DNA from 3 places in the Enterobacter huaxiensis genome. Region 1 is predicted to be linked to each of the others. Evidence: predicted binding sites of a transcription regulator. Region 1 holds the regulator's gene; each other region holds the start of a gene.

The links. Region 1 encodes PhoB, which activates phosphate uptake and scavenging genes when phosphate is short. Its sites were predicted from a motif close to CTGTCATAAAACTGNCNNAT; they were not measured.
Region 2: a site for PhoB is predicted at 5,067-5,086, ahead of kdgR (DNA-binding transcriptional regulator KdgR). Genes of this name have one in related genera too.
Region 3: a site for PhoB is predicted at 6,150-6,169, ahead of pstS (phosphate ABC transporter substrate-binding protein PstS). Genes of this name have one in related genera too.

What each region holds. Positions count from the first base shown of each region.
Region 1 is NZ_CP043342.1:3,727,444-3,735,740, reverse strand. Features, by position in the region: gene sbcD (exonuclease subunit SbcD) at 1-1,165, opposite strand, end outside; gene phoB (phosphate response regulator transcription factor PhoB) at 1,353-2,042, shown strand; gene phoR (phosphate regulon sensor histidine kinase PhoR) at 2,064-3,359, shown strand; gene brnQ (branched-chain amino acid transporter carrier protein BrnQ) at 3,769-5,088, shown strand; gene proY (proline-specific permease ProY) at 5,170-6,543, shown strand; gene malZ (maltodextrin glucosidase) at 6,706-8,297, shown strand, end outside.
Region 2 is NZ_CP043342.1:1,965,996-1,974,292, reverse strand. Features, by position in the region: gene rlmA (23S rRNA (guanine(745)-N(1))-methyltransferase) at 1-139, opposite strand, end outside; gene ftsI2 (peptidoglycan DD-transpeptidase FtsI2/PBP3(PARA)) at 207-1,907, opposite strand; gene cspE (transcription antiterminator/RNA stability regulator CspE) at 2,143-2,352, opposite strand; gene D5067_RS09395 (DUF2627 domain-containing protein) at 2,365-2,508, opposite strand; gene D5067_RS09390 (YebO family protein) at 3,210-3,500, opposite strand; gene mgrB (PhoP/PhoQ regulatory lipoprotein MgrB) at 3,574-3,717, opposite strand; gene D5067_RS09380 (YobH family protein) at 3,877-4,116, shown strand; gene kdgR (DNA-binding transcriptional regulator KdgR) at 4,184-4,975, opposite strand; gene D5067_RS09370 (MFS transporter) at 5,154-6,527, shown strand; gene htpX (protease HtpX) at 6,578-7,459, opposite strand; gene prc (carboxy terminal-processing peptidase) at 7,653-8,297, opposite strand, start outside.
Region 3 is NZ_CP043342.1:4,880,797-4,889,093, forward strand. Features, by position in the region: gene glmS (glutamine--fructose-6-phosphate transaminase (isomerizing)) at 1-633, shown strand, start outside; gene D5067_RS23210 (chaperone-usher fimbrial major subunit) at 1,046-1,627, shown strand; gene D5067_RS23215 (fimbrial chaperone) at 1,699-2,382, shown strand; gene D5067_RS23220 (fimbria/pilus outer membrane usher protein) at 2,400-4,925, shown strand; gene stgD (fimbrial protein StgD) at 4,935-6,011, shown strand; gene pstS (phosphate ABC transporter substrate-binding protein PstS) at 6,258-7,298, shown strand; gene pstC (phosphate ABC transporter permease PstC) at 7,427-8,297, shown strand, end outside.

The sequences.
Region 1 (8,297 bases):
GGGCGAATAGCTCGTTAAGCCTTGCGCGCTTGTCGTCGTCAATCTCTTCCTGGGACAAGCGGCGTTCAAACACCTCTTCCACCTTCAGTTCGCTGAGGGTTTCACGCTGGGCGCCGAGAAGAATTTTCTCGCGCTGTTCACGGCTGCGGCGCACCAGCAACACCTCCACGGGCAGATCTTCCGTCAGCGACTGAATTTTTCGCTGCATATCGTGCAGGTAGTCGTCGGTAGTGATTTCGATATCCAGCCAGACGGGCGGATTAAGCGCCGCGCCGCGCCACTGCTCTAGCTGTGCGGTGATGGCGTCGAGATCGCCTTTCAGCACCGCCAGCGGCTGGGTAACGGGCACCTCAAGCGTCTCTACCGCGCTGAGTTTACCGTCGGTGAAGCTCACCAGGTGGACGGATTTGGCTTTGCCGGTTTCATCGAAACTGAGCGCGAGGGGGGAACCGCAGTAGCGAATGTGCTCCGCGCCGCCGACGATCTGTGCCCGGTGTATATGTCCGAGCGCAATGTAGTCGGCTGGCGGGAAGTTTTGCGCCGGAAAGGCATCCAGCGTGCCGATATAGATGTCACGTACGGCGTCACTTTTACTGGCACCGACGGTAGTGAGATGTCCGGTGGCAATCACCGGGAGCGTCAGCTCACCGCGCAGGGCGCAGGCATCTTCATGCTGCCGATGATAATAGTCGGTGATGCTTTGTAACAGATGCTGCTGCTTTTCGCCGCCGGACAGCCCCGCCTGGCTTTGCACGATATCGCGCGGGCGCAGGAAGGGAACCGGGCACAGCACGGCCCCCGGCGTGCCGTCGCGTTTTTTCAGGATCTGCGGCGCATGCCCTGCGCTGGCGACCACGGTGGTATTGAGAAACGCCAGAATATCCCGAGACTCATTGAGCGTGGCCACGGAGTCGTGGTTTCCGGCAACAATCACCAGATGGCATCCAGTCTGCTGCAGGTTGACCACGAAGCGGTTATATAACTCACGCGCATAGCTCGGCGGCTGTCCGGTATCAAAGATGTCACCCGCGACAATAATGGCATCAACGTCATGCGACTGAGCCGTCTTCAGCAGCCAGTTCAGGAACGCTTCATGTTCTGCGGCGCGGCTTTTACTGTAAAAGTTTTGACCCAGATGCCAGTCCGAGGTGTGAAGTATGCGCATAAGAGATCCGTGGCGAAAAATGATGGTGCGGATTATAAACTGTCAGGGAACGGAAAATAACCGCTGTCATAAAACAACAGTTTGCCAGTTATGGTGGTAATGTTTTTCATAAATCTGTCATAAATCTGACGCATAATGACGCCGCATTACAAACTTGTAATTTAAATAAGATAAGACAGGGCAAAGTATGGCGAGACGTATTCTGGTCGTAGAAGATGAAGCTCCAATTCGTGAAATGGTGTGCTTCGTGCTCGAACAAAATGGCTTCCAGCCGGTTGAAGCGGAAGATTATGACAGCGCGGTGAACCAGCTGAATGAACCCTGGCCCGATCTGATTCTGCTGGACTGGATGCTGCCGGGTGGCTCTGGACTGCAGTTCATCAAACACATTAAACGTGAAGCGATGACCCGCGATATCCCGGTTGTGATGCTCACGGCGCGCGGTGAAGAGGAGGATCGCGTGCGCGGTCTGGAAACCGGCGCGGACGATTACATTACCAAGCCGTTCTCCCCGAAGGAGCTGGTGGCCCGCATCAAAGCCGTTATGCGCCGTATTTCCCCGATGGCGGTAGAAGAGGTGATTGAGATGCAGGGCCTGAGCCTTGACCCAACCTCACACCGTGTCATGACGGGCGAAAATCCCCTCGACATGGGGCCGACCGAGTTTAAGCTTTTACACTTCTTTATGACGCACCCGGAACGCGTTTACAGCCGCGAGCAGTTGCTGAATAACGTCTGGGGAACTAACGTCTATGTCGAAGACCGAACGGTTGACGTCCATATTCGCCGCCTGCGTAAAGCGCTGGAACTGAGCGGCCACGATCGCATGGTGCAGACGGTCCGCGGCACGGGTTATCGTTTCTCAACCCGTTTCTGAACAATGACAGGAGTGTGACGCGTGCTGGAACGTCTGTCATGGAAAAGGCTCGTCTTTGAACTGATCTTATGCTGTATTCCGGCCTTCATTCTGGGGGCCTTTCTTGGACATCTACCCTGGTTTCTGCTGGCGGCAGTCACCGGCCTGCTGATCTGGCATTTCTGGAATTTACTGCGTCTTTCCTGGTGGCTGTGGGTCGACAGAAGTATGACGCCCCCGCCGGGGAGCGGAAGCTGGGAGCCGCTGCTGTACGGCCTGCACCAGATGCAGATGCGAAATAAAAAGCGCCGCCGCGAGCTGGGAAGCCTTATCAAACGTTTCCGAAGCGGTGCAGAATCGCTGCCGGATGCGGTCATTCTGACCACAGAAGAGGGCACCATCTTCTGGTGTAACGGCCTGGCGCAACAGCTGCTGGGCCTGCGCTGGCCGGACGATAACGGACAGAACATCCTCAACCTTCTGCGTTACCCGGAGTTCACGCAGTATCTCAAAACGCGCGAATTTACGCGTCCGCACAATCTGAAGCTCAATAATGGTCGGCATCTTGAAATTCGCGTGATGCCCTACAGCGATCGGCAGTGGCTGATGGTGGCGCGCGACGTCACCCAGATGCACCAGCTGGAAGGCGCGCGGCGTAATTTCTTCGCCAACGTGAGCCATGAGCTGCGCACGCCGCTGACGGTGCTGCAGGGATATCTGGAGATGATGCAGGAGCAGATCCTGGAAGGCGCGCCGCGCGAGAAAGCGCTGCACACCATGCGGGAGCAAACCCACCGGATGGAGGGGTTGGTCAAACAGCTTCTTACGCTCTCGAAGATTGAAGCGGCCCCCTCGCTTGCGCTGACTGACACCATCGATGTGCCAATGATGCTGCGGGTCGTGGAGCGTGAAGCGCAGACGCTCAGCCATAAAAAACATGAGTTCACCTTTGAGGTCGATAACACCCTTAAAGTGCTTGGCAGCGAAGACGAGCTTCGCAGCGCCATCTCCAATCTGGTCTATAACGCGGTGAACCATACGCCGGAAGGAACGCATATTTGGGTGCGCTGGCAGCCTACCGCAGCGGGCGCGGAGTTTAGCGTTGAGGATAACGGGCCGGGGATCTCATCTGAACACCTCCCGCGTCTTACCGAACGTTTCTACCGTGTCGATAAAGCGCGCTCGCGACAAACCGGAGGCAGCGGCCTGGGGCTGGCGATTGTGAAACACGCGGTGAATCACCATGAGAGCCGTCTCGATATCCAGAGCACCTTAGGCAAGGGAACCCGCTTCAGCTTCGTGATTCCGGAACGATTAATTGCCAAAAAAAGCGCCTGATAGCGGACCTGTCATTATTCCTTTCCACGGGCCAGCCATTGCTGGCCCGTTTGCTTTGCGGTCAAGCGAAACGCGAATGAATTTTATACGGTTGATGTTTTTTTGTTCGCATGATTAGCCATGCGTTTTTCTTATAACTAGCCTGATGTGCTGGTTTGTATTTTCATGCTGGCATATTGTTCTGGTTTTACGATCCCACCTTGCCTTTAAACGTTATAAGCGTTTAAATTGCCCCCCATATACTGTCAGACCGACTGTATTTGCGTGGTAAATCGAAAAACTATTCTTCTCCACGCCAGGACGGGAGCATATCCCGCTGAAATTGAGCAAATTTTCCGCTGTATCGTCCCGTACGGGATGGCGAAAATCTCAACGTTTTCAACACCACATCCACAGGCAGTAAGGTTTTATGACCCATCATTTAAAATCGCGTGACATCATCGCGCTGGGCTTTATGACATTTGCGCTGTTCGTTGGCGCAGGTAATATCATTTTTCCTCCAATGGTTGGCTTACAGGCGGGTGAACACGTCTGGACCGCTGCGTTTGGCTTCCTGATTACGGCCGTGGGTCTACCGGTTCTGACCGTTGTCGCGCTGGCGAAGGTCGGCGGCGGCGTGGATAGCCTGAGCACGCCGATTGGCAAAGTGGCTGGCGTTCTGCTGGCGACCGTCTGCTATCTGGCCGTGGGCCCGCTGTTCGCTACGCCGCGTACGGCAACGGTTTCCTTCGAAGTGGGTATTGCCCCGCTGACCGGTGACGGCGCGATGCCGCTGTTTATCTACAGCCTGGTCTACTTTGCGATCGTGATTCTGGTTTCCCTCTATCCGGGCAAGCTGCTGGACACCGTGGGCAACTTCCTCGCTCCGCTGAAAATCGTCGCGCTGATTGTGCTGGCGGTTGCCGCTATCGTCTGGCCGGCGGGTCCTATCAGTACGGCGATGGATGCGTACCAGAACGCGGCGTTCTCTAACGGCTTTGTGAACGGCTACCTGACCATGGATACGCTGGGCGCCATGGTGTTTGGTATTGTTATCGTTAACGCCGCGCGCTCCCGTGGCGTGACCGAAGCACGTCTGCTGACGCGCTATACCATCTGGGCTGGCCTGATGGCCGGCGTGGGCCTGACGCTGCTGTACCTGGCGCTGTTCCGCCTGGGCTCTGACAGCGCAACGCTGGTTGACCAAAACGCGAACGGTGCGGCTATCCTGCACGCTTACGTTCAGCACACCTTTGGCGGTGCGGGCAGCATGCTGCTGGCGGCGCTGATCTTCCTGGCGTGTCTGGTTACCGCTGTTGGCCTGACCTGCGCGTGCGCAGAGTTCTTTGCTCAGTATCTGCCGCTCTCTTACCGCACGCTGGTGTTTATCCTCGGCATCTTCTCTATGGCGGTATCGAACCTCGGTCTGAGCCACCTGATTCAGGTCTCTATTCCGGTGCTGACGGCCATTTATCCGCCGTGCATTGTGCTGGTGGTGCTGAGCTTCACCCGTCCGTGGTGGAACAACTCGTCGCGAATTATTGCACCAGCCATGTTTATCAGCCTGATTTTTGGTATCCTTGACGGGATCAAAGCATCAGCATTTACAGACGTGCTGCCTGCCTGGACACAGCGTCTGCCGCTGTCCGAGCAGGGCCTGGCCTGGCTGATGCCTACCGTTGTTGCGCTGGTTCTGGCGATTATCTGGGACCGTGCTGCAGGGCGTCAGGTCGCATCGAACGCCCATTAATCAACGGCAACAAACTGTTTAACCACGGGGCTTAAGGCCCCGTGGTTTTTTGTTTTTTTCGTGTTGAATGGCAAGATTTAAATGGAAAGCACTAACAAACTTAAGCGTGGACTGAGCACGCGCCACATCCGCTTTATGGCGCTGGGCTCTGCTATCGGCACCGGTCTTTTTTATGGCTCGGCAGATGCCATCAAAATGGCCGGTCCAAGCGTGCTGCTGGCGTACATTATCGGTGGGGTTGCGGCCTATATCATTATGCGCGCGCTGGGAGAGATGTCTGTTCACAACCCGTCCGCCAGCTCCTTCTCGCGCTATGCACAAGAAAACTTAGGCCCGCTGGCAGGCTTTATCACCGGCTGGACCTACTGCTTTGAAATCCTGATTGTGGCGATTGCCGACGTAACCGCGTTTGGGATCTACATGGGCGTCTGGTTCCCCGACGTACCGCACTGGATATGGGTGTTGAGCGTGGTGCTGATCATCTGCGCCGTCAACCTGATGAGCGTGAAGGTGTTCGGCGAGCTGGAGTTCTGGTTCTCGTTCTTCAAAGTCGCGACCATCATTATCATGATCCTCGCCGGTTTCGGCATCATCATCTGGGGTATCGGTAACGGCGGCCAGCCGACCGGCATTCATAACCTGTGGAGCAACGGCGGCTTCTTCAGCAACGGCTGGCTCGGCATGGTGATGTCGCTTCAGATGGTGATGTTCGCCTACGGCGGTATCGAGATTATCGGCATTACCGCCGGTGAAGCGAAAGACCCGGAGAAGTCCATCCCGCGCGCCATCAACTCCGTGCCGATGCGTATTCTGGTGTTTTATGTGGGTACGCTGTTCGTGATTATGTCCATCTACCCGTGGAATCAGGTCGGCACCAACGGCAGCCCGTTTGTACTGACCTTCCAGCACATGGGCATCGCCTTTGCCGCCAGCATTCTCAACTTTGTGGTGCTGACCGCGTCGCTGTCGGCGATCAACAGTGACGTCTTCGGCGTAGGCCGTATGCTGCACGGGATGGCAGAGCAGGGCAGCGCGCCGAAGGTGTTTGCGAAAACTTCGCGCCGCGGAACGCCGTGGGTGACCGTGGTGGTGATGACCGTGGCGCTGCTGTTCTCGGTGTACCTGAACTACATCATGCCGGAGAACGTCTTCCTGGTGATTGCCTCGCTGGCGACCTTCGCCACCGTGTGGGTGTGGATCATGATCCTGCTGTCGCAGATTGCTTTCCGTCGCCGCCTGTCGCCAGAAGAGGCCAAAGCGCTGAAGTTCAAAGTGCCGGGCGGCGTGCCAACCACCGTGGTCGGCCTGATCTTCCTGGTCTTTATTATTGCCCTGATTGGCTACCATCCGGATACCCGTATCTCCCTGTACGTGGGCTTCGCGTGGATCGCCCTGCTGCTGGTGGGCTGGATGTTTAAGCGCCGACACGACCGTCAGCTGGCAGAAGCACAGTAACATCCTTTTGCCCTCTCCCCGTGGGAGAGGGTTAGGGTGAGGGCACCAGGCTGCACCGGTGCCTCATCCCCCGTCCTCCTCCCCTAATAAACCTTTGCATGATGAGCTAACCTTAACCACCCTGTGGCAAGGTGACGTCAATTTCATCAAAGGGGATTCGTGATGTTAAATGCCTGGCACCTTCCGGTTGCCCCATTTGTTAAGCAAAACAAAGACAACCTTGTGATTACGCTCTGGCTGGCGGGGGAAAATCAGCCTGAACGCGTGACGCTCCGCGCGGAAGTGGATAACGAAGAAACGACGCTGAAAATGCACAAACAGCGCAGCCAGCCGCAGCCGGGCGTGACCGCGTGGCGGGCTAATATCGATTTGCGCAGCGGACAGCCGCGTCGTCGCTACGCTTTCAAGCTGCTGTGGAACCATCGTCAGCTGTGGTTTACCCCGCAGGGATTCAGCCGTTTTCCACCGGCCAGGCTGGAGCAGTTTGCCGTGGATTACCCGGATAATGGCCCACGGTGGGTTAACGATCAGGTGTTCTACCAGATTTTCCCGGACCGCTTTGCGCGCAGCGATAAGCGCACCGCACAGCAGGATAAGGTTTATTACCACCACGCCGCCGGACACGACATCATCATGAAAGCGTGGGATGAACCGCTTACGGCGCAGGCGGGCGGATCGACCTTCTACGGCGGCGATCTCGACGGCATCAGCGAAAAGCTTCCGTACCTGAAAAAGCTTGGCGTGACGGCGCTGTACCTGAACCCGGTATTTAAGGCGCCGAGCGTACATAAATATGATACTCAGGATTATCGCCACGTTGACGAACAGTTTGGCGGTGACGAAGCATTGCTGCGCCTGCGCAAGAACACCCAAAACGAAGGCATGCGCCTGATTCTTGACGGCGTGTTCAACCACAGCGGCGACTCTCACGCATGGTTTGACCGCCATAACCAGTCGATGGGCGGGGCATGCCATAATCCGGATTCGCCGCAGCGCGACTGGTATAGCTTTAGCGAAGATGGTCGCGCGCTCGACTGGCTGGGGTATGCCAGCCTGCCGAAGCTCGATTTCCAGTCGCCAACGCTCGTGAATGAAATCTACGGCGGTGAGGACAGCATCGTGCGCCACTGGCTGAAAGCGCCGTGGAACATGGACGGCTGGCGTCTGGACGTGGTGCATATGCTGGGTGAAGCGGGCGGGGCGCGGAACAATCTGCAGCACGTCGCGGGCATCACCCGTTCTGCAAAACAGGCTCAGCCGGAGGCGTTTGTCTTTGGCGAGCACTTTGGCGACGCGCGCCAGTGGCTGCAGGCCGATGCGGAGGATGCGTCGATGAACTATCGCGGGTTTACCTTCCCGCTTTGGGGCTTCCTCGCTAACACCGATATTTCTTACGATCCGAATCATATCGACGCCGAAACCTGTATGGCGTGGATGGAGAACTATCGCGCCGGTCTGTCTCATCAGCAGCAGCTGCGGATGTTTAACCAGCTCGACAGCCACGATACCGCCCGTTTCAAATCCCTGCTCGGCAAGGATGTGGCGCGGCTGCCGCTGGCGGTCACCTGGCTCTTTACCTGGCCTGGGGTGCCGTGCATTTACTACGGCGACGAGGTTGGGCTGGACGGCAACAACGATCCGTTCTGTCGTAAAACCTTCCCGTGGGAGCCAGAGAAGCAGGACAAGGTGCTGTTCAGCCTGTATCAGCGTCTTGCAAAACTGCGTAAGCAGAGTCTCGCCCTGCGCTACGGCGG
Region 2 (8,297 bases), 1.8 Mb from region 1:
CGCGGGAGCGCTTGTGCTGCACGGGAAGCAGATTCACATACCCTTCTTTCGCCATATCAAACTGATGTCCCTGCGGACAGATAAAGCTTTTATCAGAGCGCGTTAAGCGCGCGTGGCAAAGAGGACAGCTGAAGGACATGGCGACTCCGGGGCATAAACCAAAGTGCGAAGTGTAACGCTATTCGCACGGGTTATAAACGCCTGGCTTATCGCATCACGATCAGGTGGTCAGAATCTGCCGCCAGGCCGTCAGGCTTCACGTTTTCAAGACGCAGTACGTTACCCATAATCTCGCTAAATACGGGCGCAGAGACAGCGCCGCCGTAATACGCGCCGTTTTGCGGCTCGTTGATGACCACCACCAGCGCAAAACGCGGATCGCTGGCGGGTGCGACACCTGCGGTATAGGCGACATATTTATCGACGTATTGTCCCTTATCATCGATTTTTTTAGCCGTTCCGGTTTTTACCGCCACGCGATAATCACGCACGGCGGCCTTAACGCCCCCGCCTCCAGGTAACGCCACGCTCTCCATCATGTGCTCCACCTCGTGGGCAATCTCCTCTGGCATGACACGTTTGCCAATGACCGGGGGGTCAATGCGCGTGATCGACAGAGGACGCTCCAGCCCGTAGCTGCCTATGGTGGCGTAGACATGCGCCAGCTGTAATGGCGTCACCATCAGGCCGTAACCGAAGGCAAAGGTCGCGCGGTCGAGCTGGCTCCAGAATTTACGCTGTGGCAGTAGCCCGGCGCTCTCGCCCGTTAGTCCAAGCCCGGTGCTGGTCCCGAAGCCGAAGTTCTTATAGGTGTCCAGCAGGCGCTGAATGGGCATTGCCAGCGACAGGCGGGACACGCCCGTATCGCTGGATTTTTGCAGGATCCCGGTCATGGTGAGCTCCGGGTAGTAGCCTACGTCGCGGATCCGGTGCCCGTCCAACGTGTAGGGATGGGTGTCAATGACGCTGTCCGGCTGGACCAGCCCCTGCTGAAGGGCGGTCATCAGTACCAGGGGTTTTACGGTAGACCCCGGCTCGAAGGTGTCGCTAATGGCGCGATTGCGGAAATCATTCAGCGTTGCCCCTTCCCGGTTGTTGGGGTTGAAGTCAGGGAAATTCGCCATCGCCAGAATTTCGCCCGTTTGAATGTTAATCAGCACAGACGCACCCGACTCGGCTTTGTTCCAGGCCACCGCGTTATCAAGCGCATCTTCGGTAATGGTCTGCAGGCGCTCGTCGATGCTGAGCTGAATGTTATGCGCAGGCACCGGTGCCACTTCGGTCAGATTTTCGACCACGTGCCCATAGCGATCCTCACGCACCTGCCTTACCCCTGACTTGCCCGTCAGCTGGCTATTGAAGCTTTTCTCAACGCCCTCTATGCCCTGGCCGTCAATGTTGGTAAAGCCAATCAGGTTTGCGGCTACGTGCCCGGCCGGATAAAAGCGCCTGGACTCATCGCGAAGGTTAATCCCCGGCAAATTGAGTTTGTCGATCCACTGCGCCTGCGCGGGGTCCACCTGGCGCGCCAGATAGATGAACCGTCCCTGAGGATTGCCGTTAATTCGCGACGCAAGCGTGCCGAGGGAAATATGCAGCGCGTTCGCCAGCGCCTGCCAGCGATCGTCAAACCCTACTCCGCCTTTCGCCAGTACCGTTTTAGGATCGGCCCAGACGGCGCGAACGGGGACGCTGACGGCAAGCGGCCTGCCCTGCCTGTCAACAATCATGCCGCGCGGGGCGTCAATAGCCACTTCCCGCAGGGAGCGCATATCCTCCTGCTTAACCAGATTGTCGGGCTTGATGATTTGCAGCCAGGCAACGCGACCAAGCAGGAAAGCGAGACTACAAAAGATGGCAAGACACAGCAGAGCAAAACGTGCCGGAGTAAAGTTTCCGGTGGTCATTATCGTTTTCTTTTTCACCTGAACCCCAGGACAGTTAAACAACGCCCTGATTTAACGGGAAAAGCCGACAGCCTGGTGGAAAAACAATGCTAATAACCTCGTAGCTTTGCAACAAGTTACTAACAAGAGGATGATTGGTAATAATTTGAAAGATAAGAGAATAAAAAAGCCCCGCATGTGCGAGGCTTTATATCTGAGATCGAAGTGCAAAGCACTTCAGTCAGCAGTGGTTCGATCAGATAGCAGTTACGTTAACTGCAGCTGGGCCTTTCTGGCCGTCCTGAATTTCGAACTCAACGTTCTGGCCTTCAGCCAGAGTTTTGAAGCCGTTACCCTGGATTGCAGAGAAGTGTACGAACACGTCTTTGCTGCCGTCAGCAGGAGTAATGAAACCAAAACCTTTAGACTCGTTGAACCACTTAACTTGACCTTTAATCTTTGCCATTTGCAAAATTCCTTAGAGTGTTTTCTTAGCCCGCAGGCTTGACTGAGATAAAACTGAGACATTACTGCATGAGGCACTAATATAAGGTTCGGCAGAGAAGCGGTATTCAACGACAACGTGTTTACTCAGGACTTCTTTACTGAAAATGCCACACATAAACAGAACTGTACCTCGTTTGACCCAAACCGTGTTATCACATACAACGTTTAATATGGCAAGCCATTTTTAAACGTGTCTCGATCCGCCGCACACATTCTGTCGCTACCTCGCGGCACTGTGCAAAAATATGCGTGCCGCTAAAGGAAACAATACAAGTTGTCGCAGCCGGAGGTCGTCTCCACACCCCCTGTAATCTAAGACATTTTTACCATAGCTCAATCATTTCAAAGCGTCCACTCACAAAGTAAAGATTCTTGAATACAATGATTGAGTTAGAACAAATTGTGAAAACTTATGCTGAAATCATTGCAACGCAACGGTATCCCACAATGTAAATATGCCGCCAAAACGCCCGCTGCAAACTGTATTAAAATTCACCGTTTAATAAACACCACTCTGCACTAAAATAATGAAATTTTTATGACTTCGCTTCAAAAGAAGGCAAGCAAAACGTTTCGATAAAAATAAAACGCGCGTTAACGGGTTTAAATACAGAATATATGCAACAAAACGGTGCGGTGTTTAAAGGATAAATATTCACCAGTTTTCAGTGAGCTGAATGAATGATTAACTGATGCTAAATTATTTAGCACGTGCGTTAGCGCCTGAACGGGCTTAACGAAAGGTTCGCCCCCCGACTCTCCCACCTTAATGAGAAGCCAGAGGGCGTGATAACCGCCATCAAAAATCTGGGTGGACTAGCGCTCTGCCACCAGGCGAATGAAATCGTCTTCGTCTTCTTTGTTTTCAACGACCGGTTCTTTTGGCGTTACTTTCTCTTCCGGCTCGTTGGCCTCGCACAGACGGCGCAGGAGCGCATTCTGACGTTTCTGCTGGTCCAGCAGCGCCTCCAACAGTTCGATCTGTTCATTAGTACGGGAACTGGCGCGATTAACAAAGAACCACAACACCAAACCGACGACCAGGATAACCAACGAGACCACCAGGGATGCCATGCTAAGCAGCCCCGAATTAACTAACTCACCCATTTCACCACCTCAATAAAAACGCTATTTTACCACTGGTGCGCGAGAAGGGCATCACCCCGGAGGAAAATGCGTTCTACCAGGGGATAAACTTATTGATTGCACAAATGCCGCTAAAGAACTGTACATCCTGATCGCACATCACATTGATCGTCTGCGTCCACAGCGCCACGCATGCTATCAGTACGATAACCAGAAGTACCCAGCGTATTTTTTTCACTCCACACTCCGCCTTTTGACCTGATGCAACCAGGTTATCACGGTTATCTTAAACAGGGGCTAACTGTACCCTCATCCAGTTCTTTTCGGAATCGTGCACTTGTTTCACAGGGTAAACCCGTTACGCTTACCCCATGACAACAAAGAGAAAGAGGCAATGATGCATTACGTCATTCGAACTATTATTGCGCTGGCCATTATTTGGATTGGCCTGCTGTTAACCGGCTATGGCGTGCTTGTGGGAAGCACGCAAAACGCTGCAGGATTAGGCATTCAGTGTAAGTACCTCACTGCCCAGGGCATGAGTACCGCCCAGTATCTGCATTCAGACAGCGGGATTATCGGGTTAACCAACTGTCCGGTGCTGCGTAAGACATCCGTTGTGATTGATAACGGATAATCACCCGCTAAACCCGTTCGCAAAAAAACGCCGCAATCATTGCGGCGTTTTTTATTCTAAACAGTGTTTAAAAGGGATACTCGTTATAGCCCATCTGCTCGGAGATTTTACGCGCTGCGGTATGCAGGATCGCGACGTACTCGTGTAAACGCTCTTCCGAGAAGCGCAGCGTCGGGAACGAGATGCTCAGGCCTGCAATGACAACGCCGAAGCGGTCAAATACCGGTACGCCGATGCAGCGCAGGCCCTCTTCCTGCTCTTCATTATCTTCACCGTAACCCTGCTCACGCACGGTATCCAGCACGGTTAATAATTCTTCTGTGCTGGTGATGGTACGGTCGGTACTGCGTTTATATTCAACGCCTTCGAGGATCTGCTTCACCTCTTCGCGGTCACGCCAGGCCAGCAGTACTTTACCAATAGCGGTACTGTACAGCGGGTTGCGACGACCAATGCGCGAATACATGCGCAGATTGTACATGGAGTCAATTTTGTGAATATAAACAATGCTGTCTTCATCCAGCGCGCCCAGGTGCACCGTCTCTTTCGTCAGGCGAGAGAGTTCACGCATCTGAATATCCGCACTGCGGATAAGGTCGACGTTCTGCAGCGCGCGGGCGCCCAGTTCGAACAGTTTTAGCGTCAGCGAGTACTTTTCAGACTCGCCTTCCTGAGCGACATACCCCAACGACTTCATGGTTTGCAAAAAGCGATAAACGGTGCTTTTCGACATCATCACGCGCTGAGACAACTCTGTAATACCAATTTCACGCTCTTCTCCGAGCGCCTGCAAGATGCCAAACACCTTCAGCACGGAAGAAACAGAATCTGGCTGCTTATCCAAATCTGCAATTGCCATTTATCACCTCATGGAGAGTGTTTTATAAAAATCAGAACTGGTTTTTATTATAAATTCGAGTCATGTTCCCTGCAATCGTTCTGCGTTTACTTCGTTACAAATCTGCGACATAAAACCGAATTAACGATGCTAAAATAGTTACTCTGAGAATAATTTCACGTTGAGCCTTTCATCTCCCATGGAAAAAAAACCTTCTGATGGCTTGCCCTTACCGCAGCGGTACGGGGCAATCGCCACCATTATCATCGGTATTTCGATGGCAGTGCTTGATGGCGCTATCGCCAACGTCGCCCTTCCGACCATCGCCAGCGACCTCCACGCCTCCCCGGCCAGTTCAATCTGGATCGTTAATGCCTATCAGATTGCCATTGTGGTTTCACTGCTCTCGTTTTCCTTTCTTGGGGATATGTTTGGCTACCGTCGGGTCTACCAGTGCGGCCTGGCGGTCTTTACGCTGACGTCCCTCTTCTGCGCCCTTTCCGATTCATTGCATACCCTGACGCTGGCGCGTATCGCGCAAGGTTTTGGCGGCGCAGCGCTGATGAGCGTGAATACGGCCCTGATTCGGCTCATCTACCCGCAGCGCCACCTTGGGCGCGGCATGGGGATTAACTCGTTTATCGTCGCGGTTTCATCGGCCGCCGGGCCGACGATTGCCGCGGCGATTTTATCCGTCGCGTCATGGCAATGGCTGTTTGCGATTAACGTACCGCTGGGCGTCGTGGCCCTCCTTTTCGCGCTACGCTATCTGCCGGCGAATGGTCCCAAAAGCACCATGCCACGTTTCGATCTGCCAAGCGCCGTGATGAATGCCCTGACGTTTGGCCTGCTTATCACCGCGCTGAGCGGCTTTGCGCAGGGGCAGTCGATAACGTTAATTGCTGCCGAAGTCGTCGCAATGCTGGCGATCGGCTTTTTCTTCGTGCGACGCCAGCTGGCCCTGCCAGTGCCGCTGCTGCCGGTTGATCTGTTACGCATCCCGTTGTTCTCGCTTTCAATCTGTACCTCAATCTGCTCTTTTTGCGCCCAGATGCTGGCGCTGGTTTCTCTTCCCTTCTTTTTACAGAGCGTGATTGGTCGTACCGAGGTGGAAACCGGGCTGCTGCTCACGCCCTGGCCGCTGGCCACAATGGTGATGGCGCCGCTGGCAGGGTATCTGATTGAGCGTGTGCATGCCGGACTGCTGGGGGGCATTGGGCTGGTGGTAATGGCTATCGGGCTATTCGCGCTGGCATTGCTTCCCGCCTCGCCAGGCGACGTGGACATTATCTGGCGAATGATTTTGTGCGGCGCTGGCTTCGGTTTGTTCCAGTCCCCCAACAACCACACCATTATTACCTCGGCGCCGCGCCATCGCAGCGGCGGGGCCAGCGGCATGCTGGGTACCGCCCGGCTGTTAGGACAAAGCACCGGTGCCGCACTGGTGGCATTGATGTTTAACCTTGCGGGGCAGAATGCAACCCATGTCGCGCTATTTACCGCTGGAGCCCTGGCCACCGTCGCGGCCATCATCAGCGGGCTTCGCGTGACGCAGCCCCGCGTTCAGGCATAAAAAAACCGGGCGGTGAGTTTCTCCGCCCGGCTTCATTTGACGCATACGCGTTACTTCAGGTATTCACCGTTACGCAGCGCTTCAATACGCTTATCCAGCGGCGGGTGCGACATAAACAGCTCGCTCAGCGATTTCGACTTACCGTTGATGCAGAATGCCATCATGCTGGATGCTTCCTGCGGCTCGTAGCTGGTTTTCAGACGCTGCAGCGCAGCGATCATCTTCTCACGGCCTACAAGCTTCGCGGAGCCCGCGTCGGCGTGGAATTCACGGTGACGGGAGAACCACATGGTGATGATGCTTGCCAGGATGCCGAACACCAGTTCCAGCACCATTGACACCGCAAAATAGATCAGCGGGTTGCCGTTGCTCTCTTCGCCTTCATCACGGTTGCCGCCCATAAAGCCAGCCGCAATCTGCGCCAGGATACGGGAAATGAAGATCACGAAGGTGTTAACTACGCCCTGGATCAGGGTCATGGTGACCATATCACCGTTGGCGATGTGGCTGATTTCGTGAGCAATTACCGCTTCGGCTTCATCACGGCTCATGTTCTGCAGCAACCCGGTGCTGACCGCAACCAGCGATGCGTCACGGCGTGCGCCTGTTGCGAAAGCGTTGATATCCGGCGCATGATAGATAGCAACCTGCGGCATAGCGATCCCGGCCTGCTGAGATTGCTGAGCAACCGTATTCATCAGCCAGCGTTCCATATCATTACGCGGCTGTTCAATAACCTCTCCGCCGACTGATTTCAGTGCCATCCATTTGGACATCAGCAGAGAGATGAATGAGCCGCCAAAACCAAACAGCAGCGCCATAATCAACAGACCCTGAACGCTGCTCGACTGAATTCCCGTCAGGCTTAGCACCAGCCCGAAAACCACCATAACCGCCAGGTTGGTGAGCAGGAAGAGCGCGATTCGCATCATAATTTTCTTTTAACCTCAGTTTAACAAAACGCACTATGCGATTACCCACATCGTATGGGTATTGCGGTTATTTTCAAGGATTCGACGTGCGTAAGTCACCAGAAAGACACAACTTTACACAATTGAAATTCAGATTGACGAGAGGATGCAGAACTAAAAAAAACAGGCACAATTTCTTGTGCCTGTCAGGGGTTTATTTCGCCGGTGCGGGCTGCACGGCTGGCTTATCTTTTTCGAGCGTTGCCAGGTCGAGAGCGATATGCACCGTCTCGTCCAGGTACGGATCGGGCTCCTGGTAATCTTTCGGCAGATCGTCCAGTTTTTTGAGCAGAGGCTTGCCTTCACGCTTGAAGCGATCGTTGATACGCGCCAGACGCGTTGCGTCGTCTTCGTTGTTCTCTTTCTCACGCTGAGCGTAGTTAAGAGAAACAATACTCCGTTTTTCCTTCAGGGCATTGAAACGCGCAATGTCCTTCACGATGTACTGGAATTCAGGATCCTTCGCGATACGCTCGTTATGCTTTTTCAGCAAATCAGGGCCGAACTGCGTCATGTCGCCAGACTTCACAAACGTCGCGGCATTGATGCTATCCCACGGCAGCGCGTTATCCTCAAACTTCTCGCCCGTTTCCGTCTCTTCAGTGCCCGTCGGCATCATGATATCCGGCGTGACGCCCTTACGCTGCGTACTGCCACCGTTCACGCGATAGAACTTCTGAATGGTGTACTGTACGGAGCCCAGAGCAGGCCATTCCGGACGCAGCATCTGGTCGTAAATCCGGTTCAGCGAACGGTACTGCTGAACGGTGCCTTTACCAAAGGTCGGTTCACCGACGAT
Region 3 (8,297 bases), 1.2 Mb from region 1:
GTGGCTTCCACCAAAGCCTTTACCACCCAGCTGACCGTTCTGCTGATGCTGGTGGCTAAGCTGGCGCGTCTGAAGGGTCAGGATGCTTCCGTTGAGCACGACATCGTTCACGGCCTGCAGGCGCTGCCGAGCCGCATTGAGCAGATGCTGTCTCAGGACAAACGCATTGAAGCGCTGGCGGAAGATTTCTCTGACAAACATCACGCGCTGTTCCTTGGCCGTGGGGATCAGTATCCAATTGCGCTGGAAGGCGCGCTGAAGCTGAAAGAGATCTCCTACATCCACGCTGAAGCCTATGCGGCAGGCGAGCTGAAACACGGCCCGCTGGCGCTGATTGACGCGGATATGCCGGTCATCGTTGTCGCACCTAACAACGAACTGCTGGAAAAACTGAAATCCAACATCGAAGAAGTGCGCGCCCGCGGCGGCGTGCTGTACGTCTTCGCGGATAAAGATGCCGGTTTCGTCAGCAACGACAACATGCACATCATCGAGATGCCGCATGTGGAAGAGGTCATTGCACCTATCTTCTATACCGTTCCGCTGCAGCTGCTGGCTTATCACGTAGCGCTGATCAAAGGCACCGACGTTGACCAGCCGCGTAACCTGGCGAAATCCGTAACCGTCGAATAATACCCTACCTACTGAGGCTGTCTTTTTAAGACAGCCTTTTTTTATTCCTTGTTGTTGTAATGATTTATTCTCCTTTCTGTTATTTTCACATTCCGTTACATATTTCCGGTCCCAAATAGCTTTCTTTCTTTTGCTTAAATAATGATCTATTAAATCGTTGTTTTGAGAAAAGATATTGATGTTTTCCTAAAAAACAGGCGGGAAAAATTAAATAATGCTTTTTAAATATTATATATTTCTATTCTTAAATTAATGCCATAGCCCCGGTTTATTTGATTCAGCTCTCAATAAAAAACGTAATTGGCATGCATTAGACACACGCTGTAATATCGCCATCGCTTTAAAGGATGGTGTGTTTTATTTGGCTACAAGAATGTAGCTTAAATAAATAATATAATTTATGGAGTGTTCTATGAAATTAAACGTCTTAGCCAGTGCGCTGGTTTTATCCTCTACTTTTTTATCAGGTGCAGCGTTAGCGGCTGACGGTACCGTTCATTTCCGTGGTGAAGTTATTGACTCATCATGTGAAGTGACTTCAGATACTGCCGATCAAACTGTCAACATTGGTCGCGTTGCCGTTACGACGTTCGCTGGTGTTGATTCAACAGCGTCTGTTAAAGATTTCCACATTCGACTGGATAAATGCCCGGCAACCTATACTCAGGCTGCAGTGCGTTTTGATGGTACCGAAGATAAGGACACTATTGGTAAAGGTTATCTGTCAATCGGAACCCCGGTTAATGGTGAAACGGGTACTGACGGCCAGTACAGCGGCGATGGTCAGGCAATCGCCGCGACAGGTGTAGCGATCAAGCTGTTCAACCTGAGCGATGATACCGCGATCCCTCTTTATAACAATTCTAAATATGTTGCCATTACTGACGGTAAAGCAGATATGGGCTTCAAAGCGAAGTTTGTACAGACGCTTGCGGCGGTGACGCCAGGTACTGCTAACGCTGATTCCCAGTTTACCATCGAATATCTGAAGTAATCGTCATACTTTGTCCGGAGCCTGCTATCAACTCTCATAACAGGCTCCTTTATGTATTGAAGGATATTAATATGCCAGGACGTATAGTAGGTGTGTTATTAGCGTGTTATCTTACCGGTATTTCTACGCTGGCATCCGCAGGGGTCATTATTGGCGGCACCCGAGTGATTTATTTAAGTGATAAACCTGACGCGACTATTACTATTAAGAATAATGAAGCGACGGTTCCTTATCTTATCCAGACGTGGATCGATCCGTTTAATAATATTCAAACAGCAAGAAAACCCCCTTTTACCGTTATTCCCCCCGTCTCTCGCCTGGAGGCCGGACAGGAAAAAGTACTGCGTATTATGAAAGTAGAGGGCGAACTCCCTCAGGATCGTGAGTCAGTGTTCTGGCTGAATATCAAGAACATCCCACCAACCAGTGGAAAACCTAATTCCCTTGAAATCGCAATTAAGACGCGTATTAAGCTCTTCTGGCGTCCCGCAACGCTGAATATCACTCCTGAACGTGCTGCTTCACGTGTGAAGTGGCACGTTCAGAATCGGCAACTGATTCTGGAAAATCCAACGCCGCTCTATATCAATGTAATGAATGTGACTGTTGACGGCAAAGATGTGCCGCTAAATATTGTCCCGCCTTTTGAAACCCTACATTTGCCGCTCCCTGAAGGCGTTAACGGCCGCGCTCTGGTCTGGCGGTTTGTGAATGATTTCGGTGCGATTAGCCAGGATATAAAAGTAGCGCTTTAAACAAAGGATTGTTTTTTATGGAGTGTTCCCGTTTTTTCATCGCGCTTGCTTCAGGGGTGTTTCTTGGTTTATCCAGCGAAGCAACTGCCAGGGATATGTTCAACCCTGCGCTTCTTGAAATTGATCATCCGGTGGATATCGATATTCACCAGTTTAACCGCGCGAATAACCTGCCTGCGGGGATCTATAAGGTTGATATCCAGGTTAACGGCGAATACGTTGACCGTCGGGATGTATCCTTTAGTGAGGATACGGCAACCCGCAGTCTGCATCCTTGCTTTTCTAACGTTAAAACCGTGCTTGCTGAACTGGGCGTCAAAGTCGCTGCAATTAAGGCGCTTAACGATATTGATGAAAAAACCTGTCTGGATCCCGCGCCGCTTGTACCGGGATCAACATGGACATTCGATACCGATAAGCTCCAGCTCAACGTCACTCTTCCGCAAATTTATATTGATGTTGCTGCACGTGGGTTTATCAGCCCTTCACGCTGGGATGAGGGCATCAATGCGCTCATGGTGAACTATGATTTTTCCGGCTCAAGCACGGTGCACGCCAGCGAGGGGGATAAAGATGATTTTTATTATCTCAACCTGCGCAACGGTGCCAACCTGGGGGCATGGCGTTTACGCAACTACAGTACGCTGAACGTTACGGATGGGCACTCCAGTTACCATTCAATTAGTACCTACGTGCAGCGTAATATTGCAGCATTGCGCAGCCAAATCATGCTGGGAGACACGTGGACGGCGAGCGAGGTATTTGACGGTACGCAGGTGCGCGGTATGCGTCTCTATACTGACGATGACATGCTGCCTTCGAGCCTGACAGGATTTGCACCAGTGGTGCGTGGTGTTGCGAAAAGCAACGCCACGGTTATTGTGCGGCAAAATGGCTACATCATTTACCAGTCGGCCGTGCCGCAGGGGGCGTTTGCGCTCAAGGATTTAAACACGACCAATTCAGGTGGCGACCTTGATGTCACCATCAAAGAGGAGGACGGTAGCGAGCAACATTTTACTCAGCCTTACGCCTCGCTGGCGATCCTGAAGCGTGAAGACCAAACCGATGTCGATCTCAGCGTAGGAGAACTGCGCGATCAAAACGACTTCCAGCCGACCCTCTTCCAGGCGCAGGTTTTACGTGGTTTGCCTGCGGGCGTGACCTTGTACGGCGGCGTGCAGGCTGCAAGTGACTATACTTCCGCCGCGATGGGGCTGGGGAAAGATATGGGATCGCTTGGGGCTATTTCTGTGGACGTTACGCATGCTCGCGCTCAGTTTGAAGATAGCGAGGACGAGAGCGGGCAATCCTACCGTTTTCTTTACTCCAAACGTTTTGATGATACCAATACCACGTTTCGTTTGGTCGGGTACCGATACTCCACACAGGGCTACTACACCCTGAACGAGTGGGCATCTCGCCAGAATAATGACGGTGATTTCTGGACCACGGGTAACCGCCGTAGCCGGCTGGAAGGGACATGGACGCAAAGCTTCGGCGACGGGATGGGAAATATCTATCTGACGCTGAGCCGCCAGCAGTACTGGAAAACGAACGAAGTCGAGCGTCTGGTGCAGCTGGGCTATAGCAATTACTGGCGCAATATTTCGTGGAACGTCTCCTGGAACTACACCGATTCACTCACGTCTGCCTATAACACCTCAGACAACGATTCCCGCAACAGCCCGCAGAGCGAACAAATTTTTATGCTGTCGCTCTCCGTACCGCTTTCAGGCTGGCTGCATGACAGTTACGTCAACTACGGCTTTACGCAGAATAATCATGGAAAAGGCATGCATCAGGTTGGGTTGAGCGGTACTGCGCTGGATGCGCATAACCTCTCCTGGAACGTACAGCAGTCTTATGATGCGGATGACGATGCATACAACAGCAGTGCAGGAATGGGGTATGACGGTACCTATGGTTCGGTGAACGCCAGTTACGACTATAACCAGGATAATCAGCGGCTTAATTATGGTGTTAAGGGTGGAGTTCTGGCGCACGGCGACGGGATAACATTCTCGCAAGAGATGGGCGAAACCGTAGCGCTGGTGAAAGCCCCCGGTGCTGCCGGGTTGGGGCTGGAAAACGGCACCGGTAAAGCGACGGACTGGCGTGGCTACACGGTGCAGACTCAGCTCAACGCTTATGATGAAAACAGGGTAGAGATAGACAGTGACTATTTTGCGAAGGCCAACGTTGAAATTGATAACAGCATACTCAGCGTCATCCCGACGCGCGGCGCGGTAGTACGAGCGGAGTTTGCCACTCACGTGGGCTATCGCGTCCTGTTTAGCGTGAGGCAAAAGAACGGGAAACCCGTACCGTTTGGCGCAATGGCCACGGCAAATCTGTCAACGGGCACCGTAAGCGGCATTGCCGGTGAAAATGGAGAGCTCTATCTCTCTGGAATGCCAGAGGAGGGCGCGTTTGTACTGACATGGGGCGCAGATAAAGCAGCGATCGCCTGCCCGGTTAACTATCGCCTTCGCCAGCCTGAAGGGGTTGGGCTGGTACAGGTATCGGCAGTATGCCAATAGGGAAATGACATGAAATTCAGGACACAGCTATTTTTAACCGCGCTGACGATGCTTATGACGCCGGTATGCAAGGCCTACACGACTGGCGATGGCATATGCCATACGGTGGGGGGAGCCAACATCTATAATCTTAACTTAAACGGCAAACAGATTCCGGCGGATAAAAATAAAGCCAGTACAGAGGTGAGAGATCTGGAAACGTTGTCCGCATCCACGACCTACAAGGCTCAATGTGATTGCCTGACCCATTTTACAACAACATTTCGCACGATGTACTACACCGCGCGGTCAACGTTGAGCACGGACCGGGTAATAAACGGCTACACCTATTACCGACTCAGTGACAATCTCAGCATTGCTACGTCCGTACAGGTTCTTGGGAGGGATTTCATTCCTGTCCCATTCACTGCTGAACCAAACAAAATGACCCATGGGACCTATTGCTATGCGCCGGGCGAAGAGGGGGATGAGGTCACCCTGGATACAGGGTCAAAAATACAGGTCTCCTTTTTAATTAATAAGCCGTTTATTGGCCGGATTAGCGTACCCGGCACGGTGGTGGCCGATCTCTATGGCGGGCTGGACGAGGCTTCCTCCACTGCCAGCACAGACAAAATGGCGGAAATAAGAATCGTCGGTGATATCGTGGTTCCACAGAACTGTGAGATCGCCCCGGGCCAGACGCTGGAAATTGATTTCGGCAAAATCCCTGCCACTGACTTTTCCTCCACCAAAGGCGCTGCCGTGAGCGGTCGCAAGGTGAAAAAGACGATTCAGGTGCAGTGTACGGGCATGCTGAATGAAAATATTGTCTATTCTACCTTCCGCGCCGACCCTGTCGATGCAGATGCGATGATGATGAAAGTCAACGGCAACGATGACGTGGGCATCACCGTGTACGACAAGTGGGATCGTCAGGTCAATGTGAATGGCGGAAAAATGGATATGGACAGGGGAATAAACACAGGTGGTGCCGAAAACAATTCGCTCACCTTTTCCGCCGCGCCTGCCAGTGCAACGGGGGCCCAGCCCAAACCGGGCGCCTTTGAAGCTTATGCGACCGTTACCCTCGAAATTGAACACTAATCCTCCAACGGCTGTTTATGACAGCCGTTGTCATTTTCAGCCTTTTGCACCAGGCTTATAGGTATTACTGTGACAAAAATATGACACTAAGCTGAATAAAAAACGCTTTCTTTCAATGGGTTAATCTTTCATTTTGCATTGTCATAAAACTGTCATATTTCGTACATTTATCTGTCACCTGTTTGTCCTATTTTGCTCATCGTAGCCACTTAAACAATGATTTACGAAATCCTTGCAGGAGACATTATGAAAGTTATGCGTACCACTGTCGCAACTGTTGTCGCCGCGACCTTATCGATGAGCGCTTTCTCTGCATTTGCAGCAGCAAGCCTGACTGGCGCTGGTGCAACATTCCCTGCGCCGGTGTATGCCAAATGGGCAGATACCTACCAGAAAGAAACCGGCAACAAGGTTAACTATCAGGGTATCGGCTCCTCCGGTGGCGTAAAACAAATTACCGCTAACACCGTTGATTTCGGCGCGTCAGATGCCCCTCTGTCTGATGAAAAACTGAATCAGGAAGGCCTGTTCCAGTTCCCGACCGTAATCGGCGGCGTTGTGCTGGCTGTTAACATCCCTGGCCTGAAGTCAGGCGAGCTGGTGCTGGACGGCAAAACCCTGGGCGACATCTACCTGGGCAAAATCAAAAAATGGGATGACGAAGCCATCACCAAACTGAACCCGGGCGTTAAGCTGCCTTCGCAGAACATCGCTGTGGTGCGTCGCGCTGACGGTTCTGGTACCTCCTTCGTCTTCACCAGCTACCTGGCGAAAGTCAACGAAGAGTGGAAGTCTAAAATTGGCGCCGGCTCTACCGTTAACTGGCCAACCGGTCTGGGCGGTAAAGGCAACGACGGTATCGCCGCGTTCGTACAGCGTCTGCCGGGCTCCATCGGTTATGTAGAATACGCATACGCTAAGCAGAACAATCTGGCCTACACCAAACTGGTGTCTGCCGACGGCAAACCGGTTAGCCCGACCGAAGAGAACTTCGCCAACGCCGCCAAAGGCGCTGACTGGAGCAAATCCTTCGCGCAGGATCTGACTAACCAGAAAGGCGACGAGGCGTGGCCAATCACCTCTACCACCTTCATTCTGGTTCACAAAGAGCAGAAGAAGCCTGAGCAGGGTGCTGAAGTACTGAAGTTCTTCGACTGGGCATACAAAAACGGCGGCAAACAGGCGAATGACCTGGATTACGCCAGCCTGCCGGACAGCGTGGTTGAGCAGATTCGTGCTGCATGGAAAACCAACGTGAAAGACAGCAGCGGTAAAGCGCTGTACTAACAGGAAATATTTAACGAAGATGGCGGGTGGCGCTGCGCTTACCCGCCCTACGGTTCATCCTGTAGGCCCGGTAAGCGTTAGCGCCACCGGGCATATTCGTAAAAACGTCTCAAACAGAAGAGTAATTTATGGCTGCAACCAAGCCTGCATTTAACCCTCCGGGTAAAAAAGGTGACATGATTTTCAGCGCGCTGGTGAAACTGGCTGCGCTGATTGTGCTATTGCTGCTGGGCGGCATTATCGTGTCTCTGATTTTCTCCTCGTGGCCGAGCATCCAGAAATTCGGTTTCTCCTTCCTGTGGACCAAAGAGTGGGACGCGCCGAACGAAGTTTTTGGTGCGCTGGTGCCGATCTACGGCACGCTGGTGACCTCATTCATCGCGCTGCTGATTGCGGTTCCGGTGAGCTTTGGTATTGCCCTGTTCCTGACGGAGCTGGCGCCTGGCTGGCTGCGACGCCCGCTTGGCATCGCCATCGAACTGCTGGCAGCCATTCCGAGTATCGTTTACGGCATGTGGGGCCTGTTCATCTTCGCTCCGCTGTTTGCAACCTACTTCCAGGAGCCGGTCGGTAATGTCCTCTCTGCCATTCCGTTTGTAGGCGCGCTGTTCGCAGGCCCGGCATTCGGCATCGGTATTCTGGCGGCTGGCGTGATCCTCGCCATCATGATTATTCCGTACATTGCGGCGGTTATGCGCGATGTCTTCGAACAAACCCCGGTGATGATGAAAGAGTCGGCCTACGGCATCGGCTGCACCACCTGGGAAGTTATCTGGCGCATCGTTCTTCCGTTCACCAAAAATGGGGTGATCGGGGGCGTCATGCTGGGATTGGGCCGCGCGCTGGGTGAAACCATGGCGGTAACCTTTATCATCGGTAACACCTACCAGCTCGACAGCGTATCGCTGTTTATGCCGGGTAACAGTATTACCTCTGCGCTGGCGAACGAATTCGCCGAAGCGGAATCCGGGCTGCACGTTGCGGCGCTGATGGAGCTGG